DNA from 3 places in the Janibacter melonis genome. Region 1 is predicted to be linked to each of the others. Evidence: riboswitches for the same ligand, from Rfam matches in the RefSeq annotation. Region 1 holds a riboswitch; each other region holds the start of a gene.

Region 1 (3,265 bases):
CCGGCCCCAGACCGGCCCGACCTCGAGAAGGGGAGCCCGATGGCCCGACGACACCGCATGCACGCCGCCGCGAACCTCGCCGGCGCCGTGCGCAGCGCCACCCGTCCCGGCACGCCCAGCCTGATCCAGCGGGTGCTCGCGCTGCCGCGCCTCGTCCGCGCCGTGCGCAGCGGGCGCTACCAGGGGATGAGCAGCGGGCAGCTCACCCTCATGCTCCTCGGTCTCGGCTACGTCGTCTCCCCGATCGACGTCGTGCCGGAGGGCCTGCTCCTCGTCGTCGGCCTCGTCGACGACGCGGTCATCCTGTCCTGGCTCGCCGTCTCGCTCGTGCGCGAGACCGAGGACTTCATCGCCTGGGAGCGGGCAGGCTCGCCCGCCCCCGGTGCGTACGCCCACGCGTCGGGCCCGACGGCGGGCCCTGCATCCGCCTACGCGACGTCGACGACCGTGCCCTCCGAGGTCGTCCGCGACTGACGGCCCCGTGCGTCGTCCACAGGCGCGCCCGCCGCGCAGCCGTCGTCCACAGGGCGCCCCGACGGCCTGACGGCAGCCCGTGCCACCGGGCAGCGTGCGGTCATGGAGACCGTCCGAGCCCGCACCCCTGTCGACATCGCCGTCATGGCGCCCTATCTCCTCGGCTTCCACCCCGAGGACTCTCTCGTCCTGCTCGCCCTCGACGGGCGACGCGTCGGGCTGATCCAGCGCTGCGACATCGTCCCCGACGAGCACGCCGAGCGCGCCGTGCGCCAGATGGTCGGGCAGGTCGTGCAGACCCGCGCCCGGGCCGTCGTCGCCATCGCCTACGAGACCCGTCCCGGTGCGTCCGCCCGGATGCGCGCAGTCCTCGCGGGTCTCGTCGACCGAGGCGTCATCGGGTGCAGCCCGGTCGTCGTCGTGCGCGACGGGCGGTGGCACTCGCCGGACCGCGACGTCGAGGGGTGGGAGGAGGACGGCGTCGTGCTCCCCGAGGCGAGCAGGGTGCCCGGTGTCGCCGGGCTGGTCGCCCACGGACGAGCGCCCCTGCGGACGCGGTCGGACCTCGCGGAGCAGGTCGCACCTGGCACCCACCCGGGCAGCGCGCTCGTCGAGACGCTCCTCGCGCACCGGCCGACGGGGCCCCGGGGCCGGGCTGCGGCGACGGCCGCCTGGACGGCCGTCCTGCGCGCCCGGGAGCCGGTCGACGACCTCGACGACGACGTCGTCGCCGACCTCGTCGTGTCGTTGCGCGACCGGGCCTGGCGCGACGCCCTCCTCGCCGTCCTCACCCCCGGGCCGGACGCGGTGCCCGGCATCGACCCCGAGGACCTGCGCACCGCCGCCGCGGCGGCGCGCTGCTGCTCGTGGACCCATGAGGCGACGGGCAGCCGCGGGGGAGAGGTCGACGACCCGGCGGCGCTCGACGTCGAGGCCCTGCTCGACCGGCTGTGCGGCGTCGTGCACCGGGTGCCCGAGCCGCGCAGCGCGCCGCTGCTCACCGTCGTCGGGCAGGTGGCCTGGTGGTCCGGCAGCGGTGCCCTGGCCGGCGTCGCGCTCGAGGCGGCTCTGCGGGCCGACCCCCGCTACCGGCTCGCCGTGCTGCTCGACCAGCTCGTCACCCACGGCATCCGGCTGCCCGCCGCCTGAGGGTGAGACGCCCGTGGCCGGGCCCACGGCGCCTCGTTACACTTCGGGCAGGTCATGAGACCCAGCGTCAAGCGCCGGCTTGCTGGGCGGCAACCCTCCTCGCGATGGGGTGCCCCGGGTGATGACCTGGCCGCACCGACCCGGTGCGTGCAAGAGCGAGGCTGCAGGAGCGCATCCGTCATGAGCGTGACGTCATTCGTCCGACCCGGTGCAGATCGACCGGGCACCCCCACCCCCACCTCGGCGCCCGCCCGCGCGGCGGACCCGGCGCGCCCGAGCGCCGCCTGGCGCGAGGGCGACGACCCCGGCGGCCGGCTCTTCGCCGACGTCGGCCCCCTCGACCTCGAGCGCGGCACGAGGCTGCCGGCGGTCCGCGTCGCCTACGAGACGTGGGGCGAGCTCGCCCCGGACGGCTCCAACGCCGTCCTCGTCGAGCACGCCCTCACCGGCGACAGCCACGTCGTCGGGCCGAGCGGCCCCGGTCACCCGACGCCCGGGTGGTGGGAGGGCATGGTCGGTCCCGGCGCGCCGGTCGACACCGACCGCTACTTCGTCGTCGCGCCCAACGTGCTCGGCGGGTGCCAGGGCAGCACCGGCCCGAGCTCGCCGGCCCCGGACGGCGCCCCGTGGGGCTCGCGCTTCCCAGCGGTGACGATCCGCGACCAGGTGGCCGCGGAGGTCCTGCTCGCCGACGCCCTCGGCGTCACCCGGTGGGCCGCGGTCGTCGGCGGCTCGATGGGCGGCATGCGCGCCCTGGAGTGGGCGCTCTCGGAGCCCGAGCGGGTCGAGCGGGCCGTCGTGCTCGCGAGCACCCCGTACGCGACGGCGGAGCAGATCGGGTGGTCGCAGGCCCAGGTCATGGCGATCCGCAACGACCCCCACTTCGCCGGGGGCGACTACTACGGGCAGCCCGAGGGCCCCGACGCCGGTCTGAGCATCGCGCGCCAGGTCGCCCACGTCACCTACCGCAGCGAGATCGAGCTGCACGACCGCTTCGGGCGGCGCGGGCAGGCCGAGGGGGCCGACGCCCCCTTCGCCGTCGAGAGCTATCTCGAGCACCACGGCACCAAGCTCGCCGGTCGCTTCGACGCCAACTCCTACGTCGTGCTCACCGAGGCGATGAACTCCCACGACGTCGGGCGTGACCGGGGCGGTCTCGAGTCGGCGCTGCGGGCCTACCCCGGGCGGCTCACGGTGGCGGCCGTCGACAGCGACCGGCTCTACCCCCCACGGCTCACCGACGAGGTCGCCGCGCTGCGCCCGGGCACGGTCCAGCGGCTCGTCACGAGCCGGTCGGGGCACGACGGCTTCCTCACCGAGATCGAGCAGGTCGCGACGATCGTGCGCGAGGCCCTCGACGGTTGACGCCGAGCCGCCGACGACGGCCTCGACCGGCACCGCTGACGCGTCCGGCGCGCCCCGTCCTCTTGCCCGTGCGGCACCGCGCTCGCGGTGTAGCGTCTGCGGCAACTACCAGCCATGGACAAGGAGTCGCAGATGACGATCGTCGTTGGTTACGTCTCGACCAAAGAGGGACGCGCCGCCCTCGACCGTGCGGTCGAGGAGGCGAAGCTGCGCGGGCGACGCCTCGTCGTCGTGCACTCCGACCGCGGCGGCTCGGGCTTCACCGGTGACAACGCCG
Region 2 (3,265 bases), 800 kb from region 1:
TCGGTGTGGCGGGTCATCAACGGCCTCATGCGCCTGGGGGCCCACGTCGTGCACAGCGGCGGCACCGACCGGGTCCACGTCTCCGGCCACGCGAGCGCCGGCGAGCTGCTCTACTGCTACAACATCGTCAAGCCCAAGAACGTCCTGCCGGTGCACGGCGAGTGGCGTCACCTCGTGGCCAACCGCGACCTCGCGATCGCGACCGGGGTCCACCCCGACCACATCCCGCTCGCCGAGGACGGCGTCGTCGTCGACCTCGTCGACGGCCGGGCGCGGGTCGTCGGCGCGGTGCCCTGCGGCTACGTCTACGTCGACGGCAGCAGCGTGGGCGAGGCCGACGAGGACCTGCTCAAGGACCGCCGCATCCTGCGCGACGAGGGCTTCATCTCGGTCATGGTCGTCATCAACTCCTCGAGCGGCGCGATCCTCGCCGGCCCGGAGATCGTCGCCCGCGGGTTCGCGGAGGGTGACGAGATCTTCGAGCAGGTGCGTCCGAAGATCGTCGCGGCGATCCAGGACGCGACGGCGAAGGGGGTCACCGACCCCCACCAGCTGCAGCAGGTCATCCGCCGCGCCGTCGGCGGCTGGGTCGGCGGCAAGATCCGTCGCCGCCCGATGATCATCCCGACGGTCGTCGAGGCCTGAGGCGCACCCCTTCGCCCCGGCACCCCCGAGCTACCACACCCCCCGAGCTACCACGCAGTACTGGTCGTCATGACGACCAGCACTGCGTGGTAGCTCGCGTCGTAGCCGGGTCGGTAGCCGGAGGCGGGCGAAGGGGGAGTCAGCCCCGCGGGGCGAGGGAGCGGACCGCGGCGACGAGGCGGTCGACGTGCTCGGGGGAGTTCGCCAGACCCAGGCTCGCGCGGACCGCGCTCGTGCTGCCCGACCCCTGCCGCGCGAGGAGCGCGTCGACGAGGACGTGGGCGCAGAAGCGTCCGTCGCGCACCCCGATGCCGTGCTCGTCGGACAGCCGGCGCGAGACATCTTGCGCCGAGCGGCCCTCGACGGTGAAGGTGACGACCGGCGCCCGGTCGTGCGTCGGGCCGAAGATCGAGTGCGTCTGCACCCCGGGGATCGCGTCGAGCCGGCTGACCAGGCCCCGCCCGAGCGTCTCGTCGAGCTCGGCGATGGCCTCGCGGTGCTCCTCGACGACCTCGCACGCGACGGCCAGGGCCACCGCGCCGAGGACGTTCGGGCTGCCGGCCTCGTGGCGGGCGGGCCCGATCTGCCACGTCGTGTCCTCGTCGGAGACCGCGGCGGTCGCACCGCCCCCGGCGAGGTAGGGCTCGGCCGCGTCGAGCCAGTCCGAGCGCCCGACGAGCACGCCGGCGCCGTAGGGCGCATAGATCTTGTGCCCCGAGAAGGCGACGTAGTCGAGCTCCTCGAGCGCGAGGTCGACGGCGCGGTGCTGGACGAGCTGGGCGGCGTCGAGCGCGACCCGGGCGCCGTGCCGGCGGGCGACCGCCGCGATCTGCGCGACCGGCCAGTACTCGCCCGTGACGTTCGACGCGCCGGTGACGACGACGAGCGCGTCGGCGGTGCGCGAGGTCCGCAGCGCCGCGTCGACGACCGAGACCGCCTCGGCCGGGCTCGAGGGCACGGGGAGGCGGACGAGCTGCTCGGCGCGCCACGGCAGGATCGTCGCGTGGTGGTCGGAGCCGAAGACGAAGACCTGCGCGTCCTGCGGCACGACCGAGGCGAGGAGGTTGAAGGAGTCGGTGGTGTTGCGCGTGAAGATCACGTGGTCGTCCGCGCGCGCGCCGACGAAGCGGGCCACGACCTCGCGGGCCTGCTCGTAGCGCGCGCTCGTCACGCGCGAGGCGTAGCCGTTGCCGCGGTGCACCGACGAGTACGTGAGGCTCGCCTCGTCGACGGCGGCCTTGACGGCGACGAAGGCCGAGGTCGAGGCCCCGTGGTCGAGATTCGCGTACTCGACCTCGGCGCCGGACTCGAGCGGGCAGACGAGCCCGTCGGAGACGAGGGCCGGGGTCGACGGCGCGCTCGGGCGGGGTCGCAGCTGGTGCACGGCCGCCAGCGTCGGCTCGGCGGGGCGGGGGAGCGTCGGCGCAGCGGCCGGGGCGAGAGCGGTGGTGGACATGGCATGCCTCCCATGAGGTCTGGGACCTCGGGGCAGCCGGGGTCCGCGCTTGCCGGCGTCGTCTGGCGTCGGCCAGGTCGTCACCCGGAGCACCCCACCGCGGAGGAGGGTTGCCGACCAGCGAGCCGGGGCTTGACGCTGGCACTCATGACCTTGGCCGCGACGATAGCAGCGGGTCGGGGAGCGGCGTCGAGCCCGTCCGGCCCCGTCTTGTCTGCTGAGACCTGGGCGGGGGAGGGGCGTGCTCAGGCGCGTACGAGGAGCGCGAGGACCGCCCCGAGCACGAGGTACGGGCCGAAGGCGAGGTGCGTGGCCCGGTCCACCCGGCGCAGCACGAGGAGCACGAGTGCGGCGGCACCGCCGAGCGCGAAGGCCGCGTACACGCCGATGGTGAGGGTGCTCCACCCGTACCAGCCGAGCAACGGGGCGAGAGCGAGCACGAGCTTGGCGTCGCCCATCCCGATGCCGCGCGAGCCGAGGACGAGGCTGACGAGCACGAAGGCGCCGCCGACGACCGCCGTGGCGACGAGCGCCCGGCGCAGGTCGTCCCACTGCCCCGAGGTCGCCGCGGCGAGGGCGAGGAGGGCGAGGACGGCGGCGGCGAAGGGGAGGGTGAGGGCGTTGGGCAGCCGGTGGACGTCGGCGTCGACGGCGAGCAGGAGCAGGCCGACGGGGGCGAGGAGAGCGGTCGCGGCAGCGGCGGCGAGGGGCTCGTCGCGGGAGACCCAGACGAGCGCGGCCGCGAGCGCCGGCACGGCCGGGACGAGCCACTCATGGGCGGGCAGGGGAGCCGTCTCGTCCGGGCGTCGATAGGTGCCCGAGCGGCCCCATCGCCACGCGAGGGGCGTGCCCACGAGCGCGACGGCGAGCGCGACGAGGACATGGGGCACGCACGCAGGGTATGCGGGCGCCGGTGGCTCTCCCCGGCGCCGTCCACACCCCCCTTCGCCCGGAACCGGCGGCCCCTGGTGCGCGTGTGACACGTGTGAAAGGGGTGGCGATCGCCTAGCCTGCGAGCATGGCAACACGTAACGGCACCCCCGCGCGCCCGCGTGGGGGATCCACCCGCGCACCCGGTCGCACGGCCGCGACCAAGGGCCCGGGGCGGTCCACGGGCACCAAGGCCCGGTCCTCCTCGCGCTCCTCCGGCCGCACCGGCTCGAA
Region 3 (3,265 bases), 1.2 Mb from region 1:
CTCGGCGGCATCACCTCGATCGCCGCGGTGACCTCGAAGCTCGTCCCGGTCATGGGCATCGGCTACGTCGCGGCGTGCCTGCTCGTCATCGGCTCGAACATCAGCCAGGTCCCCGGCGCCCTCGGCGACATCGTCAGCGGCGCCTTCACCCCGGAGGCCGGGCTCGGCGGCCTCGTCGGCGTCCTCATCGTCGGCTTCCAGCGCGCGGCCTTCTCCAACGAGGCCGGCCTGGGCTCGGCACCGATCGCCCACTCGGCCGTGAAGACCACCCGCCCCGTCTCCGAGGGCTTCGTCGCCCTCCTCGAGCCCTTCATCGACACGGTCATCGTGTGCACGATGACCGCCCTGACCATCGTCATCGCGAACCCGCCGTCGTGGCGCGAGGGCATCGACCAGGTCAAGGCGGGTGGCGGTGCGCCCGACGGCGTGCTCCTCACCAGCGACGCCTTCGCCACCTTCCTGCCGCAGTTCCCGGTGATCCTCGCCGTCATGGTGGCGCTCTTCGCCTTCTCCACGCTCATCACGTGGAGCTACTACGGCGAGAAGGCCTGGGAGTACTTCTTCGGCCCGTCGCGGCCGAGCCTGCTCACCTACAAGCTGATCTTCGTCTCCTTCACGGTCATCGGCACGGTGCTCACCTTCGGCTCGGTGCTCACCCTCACCGACGCCTTCCTCTTCATGTGCGGCTTCATCAACCTCCTCGGGCTGTACTTCCTCCTGCCCGAGCTCAAGAGCGAGATGCGCGACTACCTGGCCGACTGGCGCAGCGGACGTCTCTACGAGCTCGGCGCCGCCGACGAGGCCGAGCTGAGCGCCATCCGCGAGGAGCAGGGCAACACCGGCGACCTCCCGCAGATGCGCACCGACTCGGCTCACGACGGCGGGCTGAGCATGGAGGAGCGCGCCCGCGGCGGGGCCCGGGCCGACGAGGACTGACACGCCCGACCCACGTCATGACGAGGACGACCCGCCGGCACGCAGCCGGCGGGTCGTCCTGCGTCCGTAGGCGGTCCGAGATGCGAGACACGAATCCCTACTGTTGCGATAGGACTTGGTCGCGCGCTAGGTTCCTCGCAGGTCATGAGCTCCAGCGCCAAGCCCCGGCTCGCTGGACAGCAACCCTCCATCTCGCGGTGGGGTGCTCCGGGTGAGGACCTGGCCCCTGCCGACGTGGCAGGGGCAAGCGCGAGGCCCCACGGCCTCGAGACGAGGACGGGCACCACATGAGCACCGACACGACCCGCACCGCGGGCCGGCGCAGCTGCCGGCACGTCGAGCGACGGCACGTCGACCTGCTCCGCGTCAGCAGCGCGCTCTGTCGCCGCTGACGCAGCAGACGTAGCACCCCCACCACCGACCGGTCGCCCCGCGGCCCGGTGAGCGTGGCGTGCCCGTCACCCCTGACCCAGCGCCCCTGGGTCGCCCGCACCCTCACCGCACCACGGCCGTCCGGCACCCGCCGACGTCCGACGACCCCCCATGCCCAGGAAGGCATCCCCATGGCTCTCGTCGCCACCATCTCGAGCAGTCCGTCGACGACATCGCGCACCGACGGCGTGCTCACCCACCTCTCGCGCTGGGTCCAGCGCGCCGGACACCTCACCCTGCCCGTCGTCCTGCGCGACCTGCCCGCCGAGCCGCTCCTGCGAGCCGACACGACCCACCCCGACGTCGCCGCCGCGGTCGCGACGATCGCGAGCGCCGACGCCGTCGTCGTGAGCACCCCGGTCTACAAGGCGGCCTACAGCGGTCTGCTCAAGACCTTCCTCGACCTGCTGCCCCAGGACGCGCTGCGCGGCAAGGTCGTCCTGCCCGTGGCCACCGGAGGCAGCCCCGCGCACGTCCTGTCCGTCGACTACGCGCTGCGGCCGGTGCTGGCCAGCCTGGCGCCGAGCGCGATCACCCCCGGGTGGTTCGTGCGGGCCGACGAGGTGCACCTGCTCGACGGCGGTGAGGTCCTCCTCGACGAGTCCGCCGCCGCCCCCCTTCGCGAGGTCACCCGGGTCTTCCTCGACGGCGTCGCCGGGCGCTCGCTCGTCGCGGCCGCCGACCGCGCGCACGGCGTGGAGCGGGTGGCCTGATGCGCACCACGACCCGCCGCTCCGTCCTGTCCGCCGGCGCGCTCCTCGCCCTGACGACGAGCCTGGCCACCGGCTGCGCCCTGCCCACGAGCGACGCGCAGTCGCAGGAGGAGGGAGCGCACACGACCGTGCGCTACCAGGGCAGCGCCAACGCCGTCACCTGGCCCGAGCTCGCCGACGACCTCGGCTACCTCGATCGCGTCCAGCTCGAGTACGTCGGCGCGACGACCAGCGGCCCGCAGGACATCCAGTCCGTCGCGACCGGCCAGACCGACATCGGCGGCGCCTTCTCGGGCGCCATCGTCAAGCTCGTCGAGGCGGGCTCCCCGATCACCGCCGTCGTCAACTACTACGGCTCGGACGCGAAGTCCTACCAGGGGGTCTACGTCCGCAAGGACAGCGCCATCCGCCGGCCCCGTGACCTCGTCGGCAAGAAGATCGCGGTCAACACGCTGGGCGCCCACGCCGAGGCGGCGATCGACACGTGGCTGACGACGTCCGGGCTGTCGCAGAGCGAGATCGACCAGGTCCAGCTCGTCGTCCTGCCGCCCAACGACACCGAGGAGGCCGTCCGACGCGGGCAGGTCGACGCCGGCGCGCTCGGCGGGATCCTCCAGGACCACGCGAAGGCCCAGGGCGACATCCGTGAGCTCTTCCGCGACACCGAGGTCGTCGGACCGATCAACGGCGGGCAGTACGTGCTGCGCGACGACTTCATCGCGCAGCACCCCCAGGCCACCCGAGAGCTGACGACCGGGGTCGCCAAGGCCATCGAGTGGGCCCGCACAACGCCCCGCGCAGACGTCATCGCCCGCTTCACCAAGATCGTCGAGGCGCGCGACCGCAACGAGACGACCGCCAACCTGCGGTACTGGAAGAGCACGGGCATCCCCGCCCGCGGCGGGGTCATCAGCGACACCGACTTCACCCAGTGGTCGGACTGGCTGGAGAGCAGCGGCATCGTCGCGGCGGGCGAGCTCGACCCCTCGCAGATCTACACCAACGAGTACAACGACCTCGCGAAGGAGGGGTCGTCGTGACCTCGAGCATCGAGCTGCGCCACGTGACGAAGGAGTTCGTCGTGCGGCCCACGAAGGAGCAGCCCCGCGCGAGCGTCCTGCGGGCGCTCGACGACATCAGCCTCACCGTGCCCGCCGGCGAGTTCCTCACCCTCGTCGGCCCGA

What was found. Region 1 has a riboswitch for S-adenosylmethionine ahead of metX (homoserine O-acetyltransferase MetX). Riboswitches for the same ligand answer to the same signal wherever they lie in the genome.
Region 2: it holds a riboswitch for S-adenosylmethionine, as region 1 does, so the genes downstream of both, EEW87_RS01815 (aminotransferase class V-fold PLP-dependent enzyme) here and metX (homoserine O-acetyltransferase MetX) in region 1, are expected to answer to the same signal.
Region 3: it holds a riboswitch for S-adenosylmethionine, as region 1 does, so the genes downstream of both, EEW87_RS17230 (putative leader peptide) here and metX (homoserine O-acetyltransferase MetX) in region 1, are expected to answer to the same signal.

Annotation. Positions count from the first base shown of each region.
Region 1 covers NZ_CP044548.2:1,175,508-1,178,772, reverse strand. The annotation lists gene EEW87_RS05595 (YkvA family protein) at 40-474, shown strand; gene EEW87_RS05590 (DUF4192 domain-containing protein) at 577-1,623, shown strand; SAM riboswitch class IV at 1,674-1,785, shown strand; gene metX (homoserine O-acetyltransferase MetX) at 1,804-2,988, shown strand; gene EEW87_RS05580 (universal stress protein) at 3,121-3,265, shown strand, end outside.
Region 2 covers NZ_CP044548.2:373,680-376,944, forward strand. The annotation lists gene EEW87_RS01810 (ribonuclease J) at 1-645, shown strand, start outside; gene EEW87_RS01815 (aminotransferase class V-fold PLP-dependent enzyme) at 785-2,101, opposite strand; SAM riboswitch class IV at 2,142-2,254, opposite strand; gene EEW87_RS01820 (prepilin peptidase) at 2,347-2,991, opposite strand; gene EEW87_RS01825 (FtsK/SpoIIIE family DNA translocase) at 3,120-3,265, shown strand, end outside.
Region 3 covers NZ_CP044548.2:2,392,353-2,395,617, forward strand. The annotation lists gene EEW87_RS11420 (alanine/glycine:cation symporter family protein) at 1-936, shown strand, start outside; SAM riboswitch class IV at 1,077-1,192, shown strand; gene EEW87_RS17230 (putative leader peptide) at 1,224-1,328, shown strand; gene ssuE (NADPH-dependent FMN reductase) at 1,500-2,081, shown strand; gene EEW87_RS11430 (ABC transporter substrate-binding protein) at 2,081-3,121, shown strand; gene EEW87_RS11435 (ABC transporter ATP-binding protein) at 3,118-3,265, shown strand, end outside.